3 regions of the Lactobacillus sp. PV034 genome follow, and region 3 is predicted to be linked to each of the others. Evidence: predicted binding sites of a transcription regulator. Region 3 holds the regulator's gene; each other region holds the start of a gene.

Region 1 (7,329 bases), 480 kb from region 3:
TCAACTTATTAGTGTCAGAACACAATACTTAGACATCCCAGCAAATTATGCCTTGAATCGTTTTTATCAATATTGGTACCGTAATCTACCGGAGTATTCTGAGAATATTTTTGGTGATTTAGAAGTTATAAAAAAATGTACTGTCCTGCAGATAAAGAATTTTTTTAAAACTTTAAAGGAAAAACCAGCAATTTGTTTAGGCTTAGTTGAAAGTCCGAAGTTGATTACAGATTTACTTCAAGAAAAACTAGATTGGCCTGGGTTTTCACAATCCTTTAGTGTTGAAAATCTTTCCATTATTGCAAAGTATGATCCAATTAAAAAAGTTGAAGCGGGAAACCATGAACAGGCACAATTATTACTTGGCTTTGGTTATCCAAATAAATTATCATCTGATCTGCGCCAGTTTGGCGGAATTATCTTAAGTCAGTATTTGGCAGGAGACGAATCTTCAAAGTTATTTGCTACGATTCGGGAAAAAATGGGAGCGGCTTATGCAATTGATGCAGATAATTTATTAGATAACTCTTTATTTTTGATTTCAACAGGAATCAATTATAATAAGCTAGCTGAGACTAAAAAACAAATTAAAACTGTTCTTAAAGAAGTTGCCGCTGGCAAAATTGATACTGAACTATTTAATAAGGCTCAAAGAGCATTAAAACGCATGTATCATGAAAATAAAGATCAAGAGAATGTGCTATTGATGCAAATGCTAGCAAATTCTTTAAGGGGCAGAAATTTAACTATTGATGATCGAATAAATAAAGTGATGAACTTTAATGAGAAGAAATTAACTCAATTTGCTCAATCATTATTTTTGAATGAAAGCTATTGTTTAAAATGAGAAATTTAGAAGTATTTAAACGCACTTTTCCTTCAGGATTTAAGGCTCAAGTAATCTGTCGACCTAAGTTCTATAAAAAATTTATGGGAATTATTGTAGATTTTGGTGGAAGTGACACACAAGAATTAAGTGGGGGAGCACACTTTTTAGAACATAAATTATATGCGAAAACTACTGGAGATATTTCAAAAAGAATTGAAGCTTTAAATGCGATCACTAATGCCTTTACATCATACAATGAAACAATGTTTTATGTTGAATTTTTAGAGCATTGGCGTCAAGTTATTCCGCTTTTGTTTGAACTGGTAGGAACAACTCATTTTACAGAAAAAAATGTAAAAAAAGAGGCGCAAATTATTTCCCAGGAACTTGCAATGTATCAAGATGAGCCAAGTTGGCAATTAAATCATGATCTTTTTGGAAAAATGTATCCAAAAACTAATTTAGCTGAAGACTTAACTGGTACATCTTTATCATTACAGAAAATGACTCCTGAGATCTTAAGTAAAATATATGCGAAAAATTACTATAGTGGTAATTTAGAATTTGTGGCTTGCGGGGGCTTTAGTAAAAATCAAGCCCACGAGATTTTGCGTGAAGTAGGCAAATTACAGGAAAAGTATTTTAGATCTTTGAAAAAAAGAAAGAATTCTTGGCAAGATGTGCAATCGTCGAAGATAAAAGATGGCAGGATTAAGGGGAGTGCTAACATTCCTATGATAGGAGTTGGGATTAAATTACCAGATTTTTATTCATTAGGTTTGCCCTTAACAAAAGGTCAAGTTCAAATTTTAGTTGAAATGATGTTGGAAGCACGCTTAGGGGCTAGTAGTATATGGTTTGAAGAAGCTCAAAAGGCTGAATTGCTTGCAACGCCACTGTCTATTAATGTGACTTATACCAGACAGGGAAACTATGCAATCATTAGTGGTTCGAGTGATAAACCAGAAAAACTACTAAATGAAATAAAGCGTCAAGTGCAATTTGGAAGTATTGTTGAGAGTAATTTTAATTTACAGAGAAAAATTTTTCTTGCTAATAATATTCGTGAGTGTGATCAGATTGAAAATCTAGCAATAGAAGAGGCTGAATATTCATTAGACGGGGAAAGTAGATCTGAATTATACCAAAAAATTCAAACTATTGGGTTTAGTGAATTTTGTCAAATATATGAAAAAATTTTAAATAGTAGTGAGATTTTTTCTACTATTCTTGAGAAAGAAATTGAAGAATGAAACGAGCAATTATTTTTGGGGCAACAGGTGGAATTGGGCAAGAAATTGCTTTTGACTTAGCTGAAGCAGGGTGGTCCTTATATTTACATTTTGAAAAGAATGAGTTGAGGGCCAAACAAATACAAAAGAAATTAGTAAAATTATATCCCCAACAAGAATTTTTCCTTTTGCAATTATCTTTTCTTGACCCCGATGAAAAATTTATTAACCTAAGTAAAGGAATATTTTCAATTAATGCAGTTATTTTTGCACAGGGAATAACTGATTATAATTTTTTATCTGCTCAATCTCTTACAACCATAGAAAAAATTTTGAAGATTAACATGGTTACGCCTATTAAGTTGACAAAACTTTTGACCCCTTTACTTTTATCTCGCGAACATAGCAGAATTATTTATTTGGGGTCAGTTTATGGAAAACAAGGAAGTGCCTTGGAAAGTGTATACAGTGCAAGTAAGAGTGGAATTTCTCGATTTGTCCAGGCATATGCACGTGAGGTGGCCATGAATAATTTAACGGTAAATGTTCTAGCTCCAGGGGCAGTAGACACACCAATGAATGAAATTTTTTCTGCAGATGTTATAGAAGAAGTTAAAGATGAAATTCCAGTTAATCGATTAGCAGTACCTAGAGATATTTCGTTTTGGGTAAAAAATTTGCTTTCTCCTCAGGCAGATTATCTTACTGGTCAAACGATTTACATTGATGGTGGCTGGCTTGTTTAATCAAAGCGCAAAATTTGTTATACTCTAAGTAAATTACGAGAATTGAGAGGTTATTATGTCTGATATTGGTGATAAACTTCGTAAAGCAAGAGAAGAAAAGGGAATGTCGCTTAAAGATATTGAAAAAATTACTAAGATTCAATATCGTTATCTTGAAGCCTTAGAAAATAATGATTTTGATCAACTTCCTGGTGATTTTTATGCACGTGCATTTATTAAACAATATGCTCAAGTAGTCGGTTTAAACGGAAATGAATTATTAAATGATTTACACGCCGATGTACCTGAATCAAAACCAGAAGAATATGTAGAAAATTCTATTGATAATAAGCGTGAAGAAGTACGCCGTACAACCAATAATAAAAAGGGCTTATGGCGTGCTTATCTTCCAAAAGCAGCTGCAATTATTGGAATTTTCTTAGTGATTTTTGTAGTTTATTTGCTTTATAGCCATTTCTTCACTGGTACTGCAAATCAACAATCTGCAAATCAAGCAAATAATGTCACGGTTTCTTCATCTTCAGAGTCACCCAAGAAGTCGAAGAAGACACCTAAAAAGAGTACCTCAACTTCAAAGATTAGACTTGAAAGTTTAGGTAATAATACTTATCGAGTACGAGACTGGAGTAAAGCACGTAATCGTGATCTAAAACTTGCTACTGGCGCTACATCAACATATGCACAAGTTATGGTTAATGGTAGTGTAGTTTGGCAAGGTACTCTTCGTAGTAATGATTCCCATACTATTCGCTTAGCTAAAGATGTACAAAATGTATCGGTTCTCTTTAGTAATACTCAATCTACCAAATTGACTTTAGATGGTAAGAGAGTTAAAGCTCAGGATGAGACTAATCCAGCTGCTTCGATGACAATTAACTTTATTTTTAGAACTGCTGATACTAGTCAAAATTCTGCAAATACTCAAACTAATAGTAGCTATAATCAATATAGTAGTTCTAATAATACTACTAGTAATTCTAATGTGAGCCAAAATAGTCAAACTACTCAAAGTAGTAGTAATCAAAATAGTGCATCAACTAGAGAATCACAAACAAGACAGCCAGTTCAATCACAACAAACACAACCATCAAGCTCAACTACAGAACAAGCAAGTCAAAGTAATCAAAGTAGTGGACAAACGCAAACTAATGCTGGAGGCAAAACGAACCAATAATGAATTTACCAAATAAATTAACTGTATTTAGAATTATATTAATTCCTGTTTTTATGCTAATTATTATTTTTGGTGGTCATGCAGGAATAGATGTTGGGCAATGGCACTTAACTTGGAGTTGGGTAATTGCTGCTGTTGTCTTTGCCTTAGCCTCATTTACAGATTGGCTAGATGGCCATATAGCACGTGCAAGAAATTTGGTTACAAATTTCGGTAAATTTGCTGATCCTATTGCAGACAAAATGCTTACTATGACAGCATTTGTATTTTTAGTATATTTGTATTCTAATTCAAGTTGGCAAGCTCCAGCCTGGGTAATTGCTATTATAGTTTGTCGGGAATTAGCAGTTAGTGGTTTACGCGAGATAGTAGTGGAAAATAATGGTGAAGTTATAGCAGCTAAAATGCCAGGAAAAATTAAGACTACCTGTCAAATGCTAGCAATTATTTTTTTACTCGTTGGAAACTTTTTCTATATTGGAACAATTTTACTATACATTGCACTAATTTTTACTATTTATTCAGGATGGGATTATTTCCATAGTTCTTGGGATATTTTTAAGGGTTCAATGTAATTTAAAAAGAAGTCGAATTTTCGACTTCTTTTTTGGTTGGAATAAGAAAATTTAGCGTAATAAAAGTTAGAGAAAATAAACACGAAACATTTGTTCGCTTTTTATCTTGATTTTTATCATGAAAACCAAGTATAATTAGAGAAGTAAATTAAGGAGGACTAAATTGGCTAAAGATGAAAAACAAGCGGCTTTAGATGCTGCACTTAAAAAAATTGAAAAGAATTTTGGTAAGGGCGCAGTTATGCGAATGGGTGCAAAAGCTGATACGCAAATTTCTACTGTACCAAGTGGCTCTTTAGCGCTTGATGCTGCACTCGGGGTAGGAGGTTATCCTCGCGGCAGAATTGTTGAAATTTATGGGCCTGAAAGTTCTGGTAAGACTACTGTGGCTTTACATGCAGTTGCTGAAGTACAAAAACGTGGAGGAACTGCAGCATATATTGATGCAGAAAATGCGATGGATCCAGCTTATGCAGAAGCACTAGGAGTTGATATTGATTCTTTAATTCTTTCACAACCTAACACAGGAGAAGAAGGATTAGAAATTGCTGATACTTTGATATCAAGTGGTGCAATTGATATTGTAGTTGTGGATTCAGTTGCTGCATTGGTTCCTCGAGCAGAAATTGAAGGAGATATGGGGGATTCTCATGTCGGATTACAGGCTCGTCTAATGAGTCAAGCTTTAAGAAAATTATCTGGTACAATCTCTAAAACAAAAACTATTGCACTATTTATTAACCAAATACGTGAAAAAGTTGGTGTAATGTTTGGAAATCCAGAAACCACTCCAGGTGGACGGGCTTTGAAATTTTACTCTACTATTCGTCTTGAAGTTAGAAGAGCAGAGCAAATTAAACAAGGAACGGATGTAATTGGTAACCGCGTTAAACTAAAAGTTGTAAAAAATAAAGTTGCACCTCCATTTAAAGTCGCAGAAGTTGATATTATGTATGGACATGGAGTATCACAAACTGGTGAGCTAATTGATATGGCGGCTGATAAGGATATTATTAATAAAGCTGGATCATGGTATTCGTATGGAGATGATCGTATTGGTCAAGGTAGAGAAAATGCTAAGCAGTATCTTGCAGATCATCCAGATGTATATGATGAAGTAATGAAAAAGGTCAGAGCAGCTTATGGTATGGATGAAGATTCGGTTGATCAAGATAGTAAAGCTGCTGATGAAAAGGATAAGGCGAGTAAAGCCGAAAAAGATAAAACAGAATAGTCAAATTAATTTAGATCTTGGAATTTAATCTAGGATCTATTTTTGTTTAATTGACTTTATTTGCTTTGACTCTTATTATTATTATTGTGTGAATAATTCTAATTAAAAAAGGCGATAGTAAATATGATAAATATAATTTTAACATCCTGTGCTGTCGCTATTGTTTCAATTCTGATCGGTGGTTTTATTGGCTATTCTATTCGTAAGAATAAATGGGAAAAAGCTGTAAAAAATGCACAAAAAGATGCAGATCATATAATTGCAGCTGCTCAAGCTAAAGTAGAAGCTGCACAAAAAGAAGTGACGCGCCAAGAACAAATGGCGTCATCATTGAAAAAAAATGCAGAAGACACTAAAAAAGAAAAAATTTTGGAAGCTCAAGAACAAATTCATAAATATCGAGAACGAATCGATACCGAATTGAATGAGCGAAGACAAGAAATTTCTAAGCAAGAAAACCGCTTATTGCAACGTGAAGATGCAATTGATCGTAAAGACAATTTATTAGATCAAAAAGATGCTAAACTCACACAAAAAGAACAACAAGTTAAGCAATTGCAAGTAAAGGTTTCTGAAAGGGAACAGCAAGCCGAAGACTTAATAGCACAACGACAAGAAAAGTTATATGAGGTAGGAAAGCTAAGTCAGGCTGAAGCAAAAAAAATTATCCTTGATAACTTATCTGATCAATTAATTACAGAAAGAGCAGAATTAATTAAAGAAAGTAATGAAGAGGTTAAAGCAAAGGCTGATCGTTTTGCTCAGAAAGTAATTATCGATGCTATTCAAAGTAGTGCAGCTGATACCGTATCAGAAAAAACTGTTGCTGTTGTAAATTTACCAAATGATGATATGAAGGGACGAATAATTGGGCGAGAGGGTCGCAATATTCGCTCATTTGAGGCCTTAACAGGGGTTGATCTTATCATTGATGATACACCAGATGTTGTTGTGTTAAGTGGTTTTGATCCAATTAGACGTGAAGTTGCAAAAAGAGCATTGGAACGTCTAATTAAAGATGGACGGATTCATCCAGCTCGAATTGAAGAGATGGTTGATAAAGCAAGAAAAGAAGTAAATGATGACATTTATGAAGCAGGAGAAAGTGCCTTAATGGAACTTGGTATTCATAAGATGCATCCTGAACTTGTAAAACTTTTAGGCCGTTTGAAATACAGAACTTCATATGGACAAAATGTTCTTGCCCACTCAATTGAAGTTGGTAAATTAACTGGTGTAATGGCAGCTGAACTTGGATTAGATGAAAAAATAGCCGTACGCGCGGGATTATTACACGATATTGGAAAGTCGATCGATCACGAAATCGAAGGCTCTCATGTTGAGATTGGTGTAGAGCTAGCCCGTAAATATCATGAATCTGATGTTGTTATAAATGCAATTGCAGCCCATCATGATGATGTGCCGAAATTATCATTTATTGCAGAATTGGTTGTAGCAGCTGATACAATTTCTTCTGCTCGTCCAGGAGCAAGAAGTGAATCTCTTGAAAACTATGTTAAACGTTTAGAAGAACTTGAA
Region 2 (7,329 bases), 160 kb from region 3:
TAATACGCCTTTAAGAAGAAAATAAAATTTTGCTGACATTGATTAAAATATATGCGAAAATAAGTAGCAATTACTATAAGTAAGTAACAAATAGCTACTAACTTGGAGATGAAGAATACTAAATGAATAATGACAAAAAAGTAGAAAAAGAAAAGAAAGAGTCAAATGCACCAAGTATGTTAGTTCAATGGGGAATTTTTGGAGTAATTTTGTTTTTCGCACAAATTATTTCTGATTTGTTCCCTAAGTCATTTGTGGTGCCCGCACCTTTGATGGGGATGATTATTCTCTATATTTTACTGGCAACCCATGTTATCAAGCTCCCGATGGTAGAAAAGGCTGGGGATGCGATGCTGTCGATCCTGCCTTTCTTATTTATTCCTTCTGGAATTCAATTGATTGATCACATGGATTTAATTAAAAAAGAAGGAATTAAAGTATTTATTATTGCAATTGTTTCTACTTTAATAATCCTTGCGTCAATTGCTTATGTGGGTGCTTTGGTAATGAAGATACATCATCGGATTCGTCGTCGTACACCAAGTAATAAGGAAGGAGAGTGTAACAAGTAATGGAAACCACAATCGTTAATAATCTTTCCCTGCCAATTACGGGGGTATTAATTTCTTTAATGGTTTACTTAATCGGAATTGGACTTACAAAGGCTAGTCATGGCTTCTTTTTATTTAACCCCTTATTTTTCGGAATATTATTAGGTATTGCGATTATCTATCTTTGGTCTAAGGGAATTGGTAGAAATCCATCTTATGTCTACCATAAATTTTATTTACCTGGTGGAGATATTATTACTTGGTTTATTAAGCCCGCAACGGTTGCCTTTGCTATTCCAATTTATCGGGTCAATTATTTAGTTAAGAAATATTGGTTTGATATTTTAATCATTTGTTTTTTAGGTGGATTTATTGCCATCTTCTTAATTCAACATCTCTGTGCCTTATTAGGAATTTCTGAAGTTTCAACAGCTTCCTTAATGCCACAAGCTGCAGCTACTGCAGTAGCAATGCCAATTTCTGAAGGTGTTGGCGGAATTGGTGCGGTTACTGCTATGGCATGTATTATTAACTCTGTTATTATTTATGCTGGCTCAACTTATTTAATTAAGGCCCTACGTTTAGATAAGATTTCTCCAATTGCTACTGGATTAGCACTTGGTTCATCTGGTCATACTATCGGCTCAGTTGAAGCTCTTTCTTTAGGTGAAGTTCAAGGAGCGATGGCGGGAGTAGCTGTTTTGGTTACTTCATTATCAATGGATATTTTGATTCCGCTTTATATGAAACTTTTTATGTAAAAGGATAATAATTCTTTCTAAAATTTATGTCTTAGTAACTTTTTAGCTATTAATTATTGTACAGTTAATTTAAAACATGCTATACTATCTTTGCGACAAGTTAAAAGATCTAAAATTCAATAGATTCAAAAAAGCATTACCAATCAGGACAAAAGGTAATGCTTTTTTATTGCTCAATAAACTATTAAGCATTGAGATTGGAATAAAAGCGACTATTAATGTTTTTTATTGTTATGCCAATCATCCAAAGTGTATAAATTACTAAAGAACAAATAAAAAAGCACCTAAAGTAGAAAATCTACTTTTTGGTGCTTTATTTCATGTATAGAGCTTGTTTTCCTTGTTGATTAAAGCTCGCTTCTAAATCTTTCCAACTAACAGCTTGATTCTTTTTCCCATACGGATTATTTACATAAACAATTAGTTTCTTTTTATTGTACCCTGTAATTACACAAGCATGAGAAGAGGGGGTTACTTTTACTTTACCTTGATGAGTGTCCCATGTTTGCATGTCATTAACCCGTTTGAATTTGAGTGTTGAAATTATCATGATAGGATGGCCATCACTAACTAATTTCATTACCTGAATGAAAGAGTGGCCGGTATAATTCCGAATTCGATTAGTATATTTATGGGCAACATCATAAAGTGGTTCATTATAAACACACCAGCCAGCATTTGCAATTGTCATGTAACCGACGAATCCTTTATGAGGATTCCCCATGTATTTTCCGCCTTCAAAAGATGGTACATGTTTGATATTTCTTGCTAAAGTCCGTTTGGTTACATCTACGTGATAATAGTTTAAAAGCATAGATAGTGCAGTCACTTCACAACCATTAGGGTATTCCGGCAACTGGTTTTCAATTGGAACATCCATCTTTTGTTCGGACTTAATTGTGAGCCAATCCCATTCATCAATTATTTGCTCTCGATTAATGGTAATGAAAACTCCTGCTACACCAATAAGAATGAAGGTAAGTAAAATGATCAAGATGTGACGTTTATGATTTCTTTTTTTATGCATTCTTTTTGTATTCCCATCTTACTTGTTATATTAATAATTATTATAACAGATGAGCGGGTAAAATAATTAGATACTTAAGTTTTATCAGTAAAACTTAATGACTAAATTAAAGGTATAATTAACTGTAAACATCAAAGTCTTAAAAGAGGGAAGAGCGTAATGAGTAGAACTGAACCGGTTACTTTAACTAATATGTGTATGATAAAAAAACAAGATAAAATTTTGGTTTTAGATCGAAATGATCCCGTCTGGCCTGGTCTTACCTTTCCGGGAGGACATGTTGAGGATCATGAATCATTTCATGATTCAGTAATTCGGGAGGTAAAAGAAGAAACTGGACTTACTATTAAAGAACCAAAGCTTTCAGGAGTAAAGCAATTTTATGATAAAGAACATCATCGGTATTTAGTATTTTTCTATATTGCAACCGCATTTAATGGGCATTTGCATGCTAGTGATGAAGGAAAACTTAGCTGGATGACTAAAGCTGAGTTATTACAATCAAAATTAGCATATAACTTTGATCATGACTTACCAGTTTATTTTGATGAAAATATTAGTGAACATATGTTAGATGATAAACGAGATGAACTTTTTTAGAGCTCACTCATAGCAATAAGTTATTACAAGAAAGGAGTGATAGTCATGAATTTAGATCTAAACGCTTTAATTGAAGAAATCTTACCTAAACAAAAAGAAGGTAAAGTAGCTAGCTATATTCCAGCTTTGGCTAGTGTTGACCCCAATCAATTAGGCATTGCTTTTTATGATTTAAAAAATCAGCAAATAATTCAGGCTGGTGATAGTAAAACGAGATTTGCAATTGAAAGTATCTCAAAAGTAATTGCTTTACTTTGGGCAATCAAAAAGTTAGGGATTCAAGAAGTATTTACTTACGTTGGTTCAAGGCAGACAGGCTTTGCTTTTAATTCTGCTCTTAATATGGAAATAACCCATGCAAAAAAGCCCTTGAATCCATTTGTTAATGTCGGTGCAATCATGACAACATCATTAATAGTTCAAGATAAAGAGATTAATCCGCATCCTTTTGCAGAAATTTTAGCTTTTACAAAAGAAATTTGTAATGATCCAGATTTATATTTAGATACTCAGATTTATCTTTCAGAAAAAGAAACTGGTGATTTGAATCGTTCACTAGCTTATTATTTAAAGGCAAAAAACATGATGATTGCCAAAGTTGAGCCAAGTTTAGATACTTACTTTAAACAATGTTCAATTATGGTTACTACTAAAAGCTTAGCCAATTTGGGTGCTGTATTAGCAAATGATGGCATTAAGCCTTGGGATAATCAACGTCTTATTTCTAGTGAAAGTGCTACTGTAACCAAATCATTAATGATGACTGCTGGGTTATATAATCAATCTGGAACCTATTCACGCTTAATTGGTGTTCCTACTAAAAGCGGCGTTGGTGGCGGCTTAGTTTCTGCTGCTCCACATAAATTTGGGATTGGCATCTTTAGCCCTGCATTGAATGATGAAGGAAATAGTGTTGCAGGACTCGCTTTACTTCAAAGCATAGTTGATAAGCTAGATTTGAATATCTTTAAATAAAAAAGAGAAGTCTTTCTCTTTTAGTATAACTTCGTATAATATATATTATGTAAAGTAAAATGAATAAAATCGAGAGAGACATATTCAGTATAAATTTATAGTCTCTAATTAAGTTTATCTTTTATTTATTACTAACTGTTTTTGTTTCAGCAACTCTTTTTTCATGCGGTCAACTTATTAGTTAAATTAAATATTATTTTAAATTAACTACATAAAAATTTGGCTTCTTATATTTTAGTGACTATATATCTTATATCTTATTTAGCTTATTTATTTGTTATTTGTTGAATACTAATTTCTTTAATATATGTCATATATTATGACTAATTATTTGGCATATTTGATAATTAATCACTTAAACCTAATTTAAATGCATTTAAATTGCCATATATGCATAAATTTTTAAACTTTAAATATAATAATTACTTGAGACAGCTAGAACGAATAAATTTACCATTAAGTGATAAATGATTAGAATATGTAGATAATTTGATCAAGATTTGTTGCTATAAGGCTATAAATCAAGCTATAGATCAATAAATTTAGTAATAATAAAACAATATTTAAAGTTATAAATAAAAGGTTTAAGAATAAGTATCATAAAAAATATATTATAAATACTGATCTATCAAAGCATTTATAGATGTTGTTCATTAAAACTAATATTTTAATGAACAGTTATATAGAATCATCGCCTACATTTGATCATATGTTTTTAATCATTAGATTTTAAATTAAGAAAATAGGTTTTTACCTAAGTTATCCATTTTGATTTTATTCGAGATTATCTTTTTTATTTTTTGCTATAATTAATGCTAGCAAACATATGTTTTATTATGCTTATTAGGAGCTTTATTTTGGAAACTAGTAAATACCTTGAATTAATTAAAGTTGAATTAAAGCAAATGCCACCATTTGTTCAAGAATATAATTTAATTACTCATCATTCACTTGCTACTTCATATCAGTACTTAACTGAAATTCGTCGTTTTTTCGATTGGTTGCGTCAAGAAAATATCTCAGCAGCAAAAACAAATGCTGAGATTGAGTACACTACCCTCGAACACTTACAACGTACTCAAATTATGCTCTACGTAGATCATTTAAGTCATACTAAAAACCAACAGGGAAATTTAAATTCTCCTACTACTATTAATCGCTCGTTAAATGCACTGCGCTCACTTTTCAAGTTCCTATTCCTAACTGTTACTTCTGAACATCAAGATGGTGAACCATACTTTTATCGCAATGTAATGCTAAAAGTAAAGTCTTTAAATGATACCCAAACACTTAATTATCGTGCTCATATGCTTGAATCTCATATGTATACTGGCCAATTAAAATATGATTTCTTTGACTTTTTAAATACTCAATATGAAAAGCAATGTAGTCCACGCGCACGTACTTCCTTTTTAAAAAATAAAACTAGAGATTTAGCCATAATTGCTTTAATTTTTGGCACAGGAATTCGGGTATCTGAATGTGCTGGAGTTGATGTTGATGATATTAATTTAAAAAATGCTAATTTAGAAGTTACTCGTAAAGGTGGTCAACATGACAGTGTCCCCATTGCTGAATGGACTCTAGACTACATCAAAGCTTACGCAGAAAAAAGAACTGTTTTTTATTCTCCTTTAAGTCGAGAAAGTACTTTTTTCTTAACTACTTGGCATGGTAAAACGCGTCGAATAACTAGTAATGCCATTGAAAAAATGGTTAGCAAATATTCAACTGCTTTTGGTCATCCGCTTACTCCTCATAAATTACGTCATACTGTAGCTAGTGAACTTTATGCTGTAACTAAGGATCAAGTATTAGTTGCACAACAATTAGGTCAAAAAGGAACTTCAGCTACTGGTCTATATACTCATATTGATCAGACTAAACAGCGGGAGGCATTAAATAATATTACTAAAAAAGATAATCAAACAAAAAAATAGGTCAGTTCTATTAAGGCTAATGAAACCGCAGAAGTCGATACATGGGCTAATTTAGCAATATCTTTCATTTTTAATACCATAAGCTCACCTCATATTAGTTGCTATTTTAACTTACTCTACTTCTTAGTCAACTCAAGTTTGATGTATACTAAAAGTAAGTAAGAATTAAGAAAGAAAATTATAATGACAGAAGATATTTCACTTTTTCCAGAAGAAGAATCCTCAAATAAGCATTTTAAAGAACCCTTAGCAGCTCAAATGAGACCGAATAATCTTTCAGAAATGGTAGGGCAAGAACATTTACTTGCCTCGGGAAAACCTTTACGTCAAATTATTGATGAGCATATTCCTACTTCTTTAATTTTATGGGGCCCTCCTGGTACTGGTAAAACAACTTTAGCTCACGTAATAGCAAATGAATTGCATTATCCTTTGGAACAATTTAATGCCAGTATTGAAAATAAATCGCAATTAACTAAAATTATCAATCGTCATCCAAATGAATCTTTTGTTTTGCTATTAGACGAAATTCATCGTCTAACTAAGCCTATTCAAGATTACCTATTACCTTATTTAGAAAATGGGCATATTTTATTAGTTGGGGCAACGACAGAAAATCCAATTCTTTCTTTAGTACCAGCCGTTAGATCAAGATGTCAGATATTTGAATTTGAAGCTTTAAAAATCGATGATGTCGAAAAAATGATTATCCGTGCAGCTTATCAAGTGTTTAACTATGAGATTCCTAGAGAAATTGCCCATATGATTGCTAATACAGGAAATGGAGACTTGCGGACCTCTTTGAACGTTCTTGAGACGCTTTTTGCCATGTATCATGACAAATTGACAGTGGAACAAGTAAAAAGTTTTAGTCGCCAGCAACATCTAGCTTATGATAAAGATGCTACACAGCATTATGATTACTTATCTGCCTGGCGCGATTCGATTGAGGGCTCTGATGCTGATGCAGCTCTTTATTATTTAGCCGTTTTGCTAGAAGCTGGTGACTTAGAATCAGTAGTACGTAGTTTAAAAGATATGAGTGCGTTAGATTTAGGATTAGCTGATCCTGCACGCAGTGTGCAGATAATCACTTTAGCTAATACTGCGTTAGAAATTGGGTTACTTCGTGCAACTACTCACGTAGCAATGGCAACAATGTTATTAGCGATTAGCCCGCGTTCAGATTCAGTTATGCAAGCTTATCATCGAGCGGCTCAAGATGCTAAGCACCCTAACAGGCACCCAATGCCAACTTATTTACGTGATTCTCATTACCGCGGAGCTGATAAATTGCGTGGTGCAGGGATCATGAAAAATATGTTTGCTGAATCAAAGAAAGTAGCTAAGCAAGCTTATTTACCAGAAGATCTAATTGGTAAACACTACTATGAACCTGCTCCTAATAAAAATGAGCAAACTTTGTATTATCAATATCAAAAATTATTTGAATATATTTATGGGATGCCCTTCAA
Region 3 (7,329 bases):
CATGTTAAACGATAAGTAAGTAAAGTTAATCGTTAAAAAATACGACACAGACTATATTCTGTGTCGTATTTTTTTATTCCTCTTCTTCATTATTTTGCTGTAAAGTATAAAGATTATAATAATAACCCTTTTGATCTAATAATTGCTGATGAGTACCCTTTTCTACAATGCACCCTTTATCTAAAACAATTATCTGATCTGCATCCGCAATTGTTGAAAGTCGATGTGCAATTGCTAAAGTAGTTCTACCTTGACGCAGTTTTTTCAATCCTGCTTGAATCATGGATTCAGTTTCAGTATCAACATTTGCTGTAGCTTCATCTAAAACTAAAATTTTAGGGTCACTCACTAAGGTTCTTGCAAAAGAAATTAATTGCTTTTCACCTTGACTTAACTCATCCCCGCCTTCATTAACTTTAGCGTGATACTTCCCAGGCATTTTTTCAATAAATTGATCCGCTTGAACAGCCTTTGCAGCAGCCTTAATCTGCTTATCGGGAATCTCATCATTATATAAGCGAATGTTTGAATCAATATCCCCATAAAACATGAATGGCTCTTGTAAGACGAGCCCTAATTTTTTTCTTAGCTCTGCTTTAGAATATTTTCTAATATCAACATCATCAATTAAGATTTCGCCCTTACCAAATTCATAAAAGCGCAACATCACATTAATAATCGAACTTTTTCCTGAGCCAGTATGACCAACAATACCAAGTGTTTCTCCAGGATTCACAATAAATGAAATATCATGCAAAATTTCATTTTTACCATCATAAGAAAAACTTACATGCTTAAATTCGATTTTTCCCCTAGTAATAGTTAGGTTAGGATCAGGAGTTTGATGTGGCTCATATTCAGTTTCATCTAGAATACCAAAAATTCTTTTTCCGGCAACAATCCCATCTTGAAACATCGTCATGGTATCCATCATTTGTGAAATTGGATTAAAAAATGCAACTACATATTCAGAAAATGCATAAACTACACCAGCTGGTACAAAAGTAGCTTGAAGCGGGAATCCAAAATACATCAAAGTTGCTGCTAACGCTAAAGAATAAAGCAAACTGGTTAAGGGAGATAAAAGCAATGAATTAATTCTAATCATATTAAACCGCGTCTGCATCAAAGATCCATTTTCACTTTCAAATTCATGCTCTTTACGTTCTTCTTGATTAAATTGCTGGATTAAAGAAACACCTTCAATTGATTCATTTAAATTAGTATTAATTCGACTTAATCGTTCACGATAATTACGGTATAGTTTGGAACTATGACGCGCATAAAGCCAAAAGACCAACCCTAAAATTGGTAAAAATGCTAATACAATCCAGGCTGCTAGTTGATTAGTCAAAAACATCGCTACAAAAGCAGTTACAATAGAAAAAATACCAATTACTACTCCAGACAATACAGAAAGAAAATTACTCAAGGTCATTGTATCGTTAGTAACTCTAGAAACAATGGAGCCAGCAGGAGTTTGATCAAAATAGCGCATCCCTAAAGTATGCAATTTTTGATAAAGTGCCTTACGCACACTCTCCAATGTTTTTTCTGATCCTAAAGCATAAAAATATTCATAGGTAAATTGAATCAAGGCTTTTAAAATAGATCCAACTCCATATAAAAATCCAGCCCATAAAATTATCTGCAAGCTAGCCTTTTGTTTTAATAAAAAATAATCTAAAAAGTATTGTAAACCGCGTGGCAACAACATGTTAATTACACTAACCAAAAAAGCACCAATTAAGGCCAGTCCAATTTCAAATTTAAATGGCTTAACATATGTCATTAACCGCTTAAAAATTCCCATTTGTTCTTTAAACGGAATTTCTTTAGCCCAAATCGATTCATCCTTTTCATTATTCATCTAGCTTTTCACCTGCCTCCGCATTTAACTCTTGTTTTTGCCACATTGATTCATACCAACCATGTCTTGCTAACAATTCTTGATGAGTTCCCTCTTCAATTATTTTTCCATCTTTAAGAACTAAAATTAAATCTGCATCCATAACGGAAGTTAGACGATGAGCTGCAATCAAAGTTGTTTTAGCTCTTCTTTCTTTGCGTAAGGAAGCTAAAATTGCTTTTTCTGTCTTCGCATCGACAGCTGATAAGGCATCATCCAAAATTAAAATTTGACTATCTTTTAACAAAGCCCGCGCAATAGACATTCTTTGTTTTTGTCCTCCTGATAAAGAAAGACCATTTTCTCCTACTAAAGACTTATAGCCCGCTGGCATTTGTAAAATATCATCATGCAGATCACTCTTTTTTGCTGCATTTTCAATTTTATTCTGTTCAATATTTGGTTCAGAAAAAGCGATATTATCTTTTATCGACGTTGAAAACAAAAAATTCTTTTGCGGTACATAAGCAATTTCGTTAAGAAATACTTTAAGGGGAATGTTCTTGATATTATGACCACCTAAAGATATTTCTCCTTGATAGTCATCAAATTCACGTAACAATAATTGAATAATTGTCGTTTTACCTGAGCCAACCTTACCTACCAAACCAAGAGTTTGACCTGGTTTTAACTTGAATTTTATATTTTGCAAAACAGGGATATCTTTTTCATCTGGATAGGCAAAAGATTGTACATCGTAAACTAAATCACCTTTAATTGCATCTTGATCAAGGCTTTTGTCAGCATCTTTATCAGTTATTAATGGTTTTTCCTTTAATAGGAGCTCTACTCGATCATAAGAAGCAGCTCCTCTTTCCAAAATATTAAATAGATAACCAATCGCAAACATCGGCCAAATCATGTTACCAATGTAAGCTATAAAAGACACTAGCTGTCCTACAGAAAGAGTTTGATGAGAAACTAATAGTCCACCATAAATGATTGTAATTACATAAGTGGCTCCAATTACTCCAGTAGCCAATGGATCAAATAAAGCATCCCACTTAAAAACTTTTTTATTGATTTCAATTGTTTCATCAACCATCTTATTAAAGGCAGCCGTATCTTCTTTTCCTTGCCCAAAAGTTTTTAGAACTTTTATTCCAGATACTGATTCCTGAGTCTTGTTATTAAGACGTGAAAAAGCTGCCTGCGATTTATCAAAGGCACCATGCAGGCGGTCCCCTAATTTCCAAGAACCAATTGCTAAAATAGGTAATGGCAACAAGGCGATAATCGTTAACCGCCAATCAACTACTACCATCATTGCAATTATGGTAGAACCACCAGTTACTAAAGAATCGACCAAGGTTAATACTCCATCACCGGCAACATTTTGAATAGCCGTGATGTCATTTGTTGCATGTGCCATCAAGTCTCCGGTTCGATGACGTTGAAAGAAAGTGCGATCCATATTCATAAAATGCTCAAATAATTGCGAGCGCAGCTTTCTTTCTAAAACAGCAGCGCCACCCCAAATTTGTTTGCGCCAAAAATATCTTAAAAAATATAAAGAAAAGGCAGCCGCGACAATTGCTAAAATTAACCACAGATAATAAGCCACACTAATATGTCCTTTATCTAATTGATCGGCCATTTTACCTAAAATTAATGGTGGAATCAAATTAGCTACAGAAGTTAAAGCTAAAAATATAATTCCAATAATATATCTTTTTTTCTCTGACTTAAAAAACCAATTTAGTTTACCAAATATACTCAATAAATCACCCCAATAAAAATATATACAAAAAAACGAGGGGAAAATTCCCTCGTTTTCTAAATTAGTGAATTGATTAAATTAAATTTACTTGCGTTGTTGATGTTTCATCATATTCATAACTTGATTTACTTTTTTAGCAGATGGCTTTTGCCCCATTTGAGACATCATAGCAACAATCATATCTTCACTAATTGGAGGGTTGTCTTGAAAATATTTCTTCATATATGCTCTTGCACCATAAAAGCCTGCAATAAGACCAATAAGAAGAGCGATAATGATTAATAAAATTGCTAACCCAATATTCATAATGATAAAACCTCCAATTTTCTAACAAGTAAATTTTACTAAAAAAGATATATTTTTTAAAGGTTTATTTTAATCTTTTCTTAAACCTTTTCTTCTTTGTGCTTCTTTGGCCTTTTCAGAAGTTACTTCTTTACCATCTTTATCGATAACAACAGTATCTTCAAGTTGTTGTCTAAATCCTGCACGGAAGTTTTCGAGGAAGGCACTGCGCAATTTCTTTCTTTCTTCAAGTTCTTCAGGCGTTAATTCTCTTTCCTTACTAGTATGGTAGAGTTCATTAATACGCTTTATTACTTTTTCTTCTTCTTTTTTGTCCATAAAAAACACCTCTCTTACTTCATTAAGTTTACTCTTTCTAAATTTATAAAAAAAGTTATAAAGACCTAGAACATTTGTTTGTTATCTCTTTTATTTTTTGTTAGAATTATTGTATCAATAAAAGGAGTTTAATATGACTGAAGCACGCGAATCAAAGCAACTTGAAATTTTAAAATATATTTATGAAACAGTCGAAGACCGTGGTTTTCCTCCCACCGTAAGAGAAATTTGTTCTGCTGTTAACTTATCTTCTACTTCTACTGTTCATGGTCATTTGTCACGTCTTGAAAATAAGGGCTATATCATTAAAGATGCTACCAAACCTCGTGCCATTGAAGTAACACAAGAAGGACTTAGTGCTTTAGGAATTAAACCTAAAAATATTCCAATTATCGGTGTTGTAACTGCTGGACAACCGATTTTAGCCGTCGAAGACGTTGAAGACTATTTCCCTATTCCACCTGACTTAACTAATGATGCTGGGGATCTTTTCATGTTAAGAGTTCATGGAACTTCAATGATTAATGTGGGGATTCTTGATGGCGATAATGTAATTGTAAGAAAACAAACTTCTGCTCATAACGGTGAAATTGTCGTAGCAATGACTGATGAAGATGAAGCTACTGTTAAACGATTCTATAAAGAAGATGATCATTACCGGCTTCAACCAGAAAATGATACGATGGCACCTATCATCTTAAATACTGTTCATATCTTAGGGAAAGTTGTGGGCTTGTATCGTAATAATATCGACTAATAAAAACGCTTGATGGTAATCAAGCGTTTTTTATTTTGACATACACTTTACGAAATTTATTTATCTAAAATAATCTTCTATTTCGTTAATCATTTGTATTCCAATCTTTTTAAAAGGTTTATCTTTGATTTTCTGAGTATATTTCATAATACCAATGGCAGTTATAAAAACGAGAAAATACTGAGTAGAGGTATTTATTTTCCAATGATAAATGCTCTTTGAATTATATCCATTAAGAAAAGAGTCAATTAATGAAGAATCTAATTTAAAATCTTGATAAAAAAGTTTTATAAAATCTTGATAATTAATCCCTACTCTGGCTCTCTCATAGTCTATTAAGATTAAACAATTATTTATAGTTTTATAATTTCGTACTCCTACATCCCCATGTAACACAACATTTACATTCTCTTTTAAGTCATTTTCAATTAAAGGCTGTAAATTATTAAATTTTCTTGATAAATTAAATAATCTTTCTTTTTCGAGGGAATCTCTCAATTCTTTTATATTTTCAGGTATTTTATTAAAATAATTACTTTCTATTTTTATTCCATCAAACCTTTTAACTGTATTATGAAATTTAGCCAAAACAACCCCCATTTCATAAGCTCGCTCAGTATTTATCCTCTCTTCTAAATCTCGTGGATGTAAATCTTTCATAACTAGAACATACTTCATTCCGTTACAATCAATTTTAAAAGTATCCAATATTCTTTTACTTAATTGGCAAGTAATCCGTTCTTCTGTCATAAATTTCTTAAATGAATTAAATACTTTGATAAATATACTATTATTAAATTTTTTGCTAAATCCGAAATAGGTCGAATTTAATGATTCATGATTTGTCGGAATTAATTGTCCGTTCACCTTATTATTTAAAATTTTTCTAAATTCTTCACTCTTTTCCATTTTGTCCCTCAATACCCAACTCTTTATATACTTAACTACTTCTAAAAAATCAATTTATAACATCTTAATTTCAAAAATTTTATTATGAAGCGTAGTTCCGCTATATCTTTTATGGTATGCCACAGTTAATAACACATGATCTCGATCTATTACTTGAATTCCTTCAAATTCAGTCACAAATCCTCTCATATTTAAAATTTTCTCTTTATCTAAATTTACTACTTCCCAGTTATCTGCCATTTCATTAGCCCAAGGGATCTTCACTATTTCTCTTGGTAGTCTTTGTTGCGCAAAGCCTAACCAATTTTGAGTAGGACTTGGTTGACTAGAAATATAAATGCTTTTATCATTATCAATTCCGTATCCCTGAATTGACTTAAAATATTCGCTATTAAAGTTAGAAATTGTAAAAGAATCAATACATTTTAATTTTTCAATATTAATATCAACTGGCTTATATTCAACTTTATCCAATGCTCGGTTAATATCTTTAAGATGATAAAGCGAAAAGTGGCCTGTATGGTCCTTATCAATGCTAGCAAGCAAAAAATACTGATAATTTGGAGAAATAGCTGCTTCTACTCTAACTAAATTTTTACCGGGATATTTTATACCTGCTCGATTTAGATATGATAATCGTGGTAATTGCGTATTTTCATTATAAGTAATACTTCCAGCTTCATTAAGGGCAACTCGTGCAATTTGGGTACTCCAAAAAATATGTCCAGTTTTTTTGGGCTTTACACCTACAAAATAGTAATTCTCACGTCCAGAGTAAATCAAAGTTTGAGTATGGCCTGCTGCGGTATTTTCTTCGTTACCTTTTAAGTATAGCACTGCCTCTTCTCCCTCAAAATTTACTTCTTTTCCAAAAGCTGGATGACGATATACAACCGTATCTCTTTGCTGATGTAATAATTGTAAAGTATAAATTTGCTCCGGGCTCATAAAACTAGCCTGCACAACAACGTGGGGTAAATTATTTAAATCATATTTTAACTTTACTTGAGCATTTTTAGGAATCATATTAATTCTTTTCTTAATCTATAAAATTTACGATAAAAAAATAAAGCTTTCTTGTACAAGAAAGCTTTATTTTTATTATTTACGACGCTTTTCAGGAATTCTAGCTGCCTTACCATGACGATCACGTAAGTAGTAAAGCTTAGCACGACGTACACGACCTTGACGTACAACTTCAACCTTAGCAACACGTGGGTCGTTTACTGGGAAAGTACGTTCAACACCGATACCAGATGACATCTTACGAACAGTGTAAGTAGCGCTGATGCCAGCACCCTTTCTCTTAATTACAACACCTTCGAAAATCTGGATACGTTCGTGACTACCTTCAACAACACGTACGTGAACACGAACAGTATCACCTGCACGGAAGTCTGGTAAATCAGT

What was found. Region 3 encodes LexA, which represses DNA repair genes until DNA is damaged. Its sites were predicted from a motif close to CNAACANNTGTTNG; they were not measured.
Region 1: a site for LexA is predicted at 4,640-4,653, ahead of recA (recombinase RecA). Genes of this name have one in related genera too.
Region 2: a site for LexA is predicted at 4,734-4,747, ahead of xerS (tyrosine recombinase XerS). Genes of this name have one in related genera too.

Annotation. Positions count from the first base shown of each region.
Region 1 is NZ_CP041982.1:746,182-753,510, reverse strand. Features, by position in the region: gene FP432_RS03825 (M16 family metallopeptidase) at 1-847, shown strand, start outside; gene FP432_RS03820 (M16 family metallopeptidase) at 844-2,082, shown strand; gene ymfI (elongation factor P 5-aminopentanone reductase) at 2,079-2,807, shown strand; gene FP432_RS03810 (helix-turn-helix domain-containing protein) at 2,863-3,981, shown strand; gene pgsA (CDP-diacylglycerol--glycerol-3-phosphate 3-phosphatidyltransferase) at 3,981-4,556, shown strand; gene recA (recombinase RecA) at 4,720-5,790, shown strand; gene rny (ribonuclease Y) at 5,914-7,329, shown strand, end outside.
Region 2 is NZ_CP041982.1:432,304-439,632, reverse strand. Features, by position in the region: gene pepT (peptidase T) at 1-25, shown strand, start outside; gene FP432_RS02230 (CidA/LrgA family protein) at 123-572, shown strand; gene FP432_RS02225 (LrgB family protein) at 572-1,312, shown strand; gene FP432_RS02220 (C39 family peptidase) at 1,626-2,339, opposite strand; gene FP432_RS02215 (8-oxo-dGTP diphosphatase) at 2,499-2,939, shown strand; gene glsA (glutaminase A) at 2,985-3,914, shown strand; gene xerS (tyrosine recombinase XerS) at 4,772-5,854, shown strand; gene FP432_RS02200 (replication-associated recombination protein A) at 6,038-7,329, shown strand, end outside.
Region 3 is NZ_CP041982.1:269,369-276,697, reverse strand. Features, by position in the region: gene FP432_RS01495 (SAM-dependent methyltransferase) at 1-19, shown strand, start outside; gene FP432_RS01490 (ABC transporter ATP-binding protein) at 74-1,870, opposite strand; gene FP432_RS01485 (ABC transporter ATP-binding protein) at 1,863-3,629, opposite strand; gene FP432_RS01480 (YneF family protein) at 3,714-3,935, opposite strand; gene FP432_RS01475 (DUF896 domain-containing protein) at 4,005-4,253, opposite strand; gene lexA (transcriptional repressor LexA) at 4,387-5,010, shown strand; gene FP432_RS01465 (phosphotransferase) at 5,071-5,919, opposite strand; gene FP432_RS01460 (class III bacteriocin) at 5,974-6,945, opposite strand; gene rplS (50S ribosomal protein L19) at 7,021-7,329, opposite strand, start outside.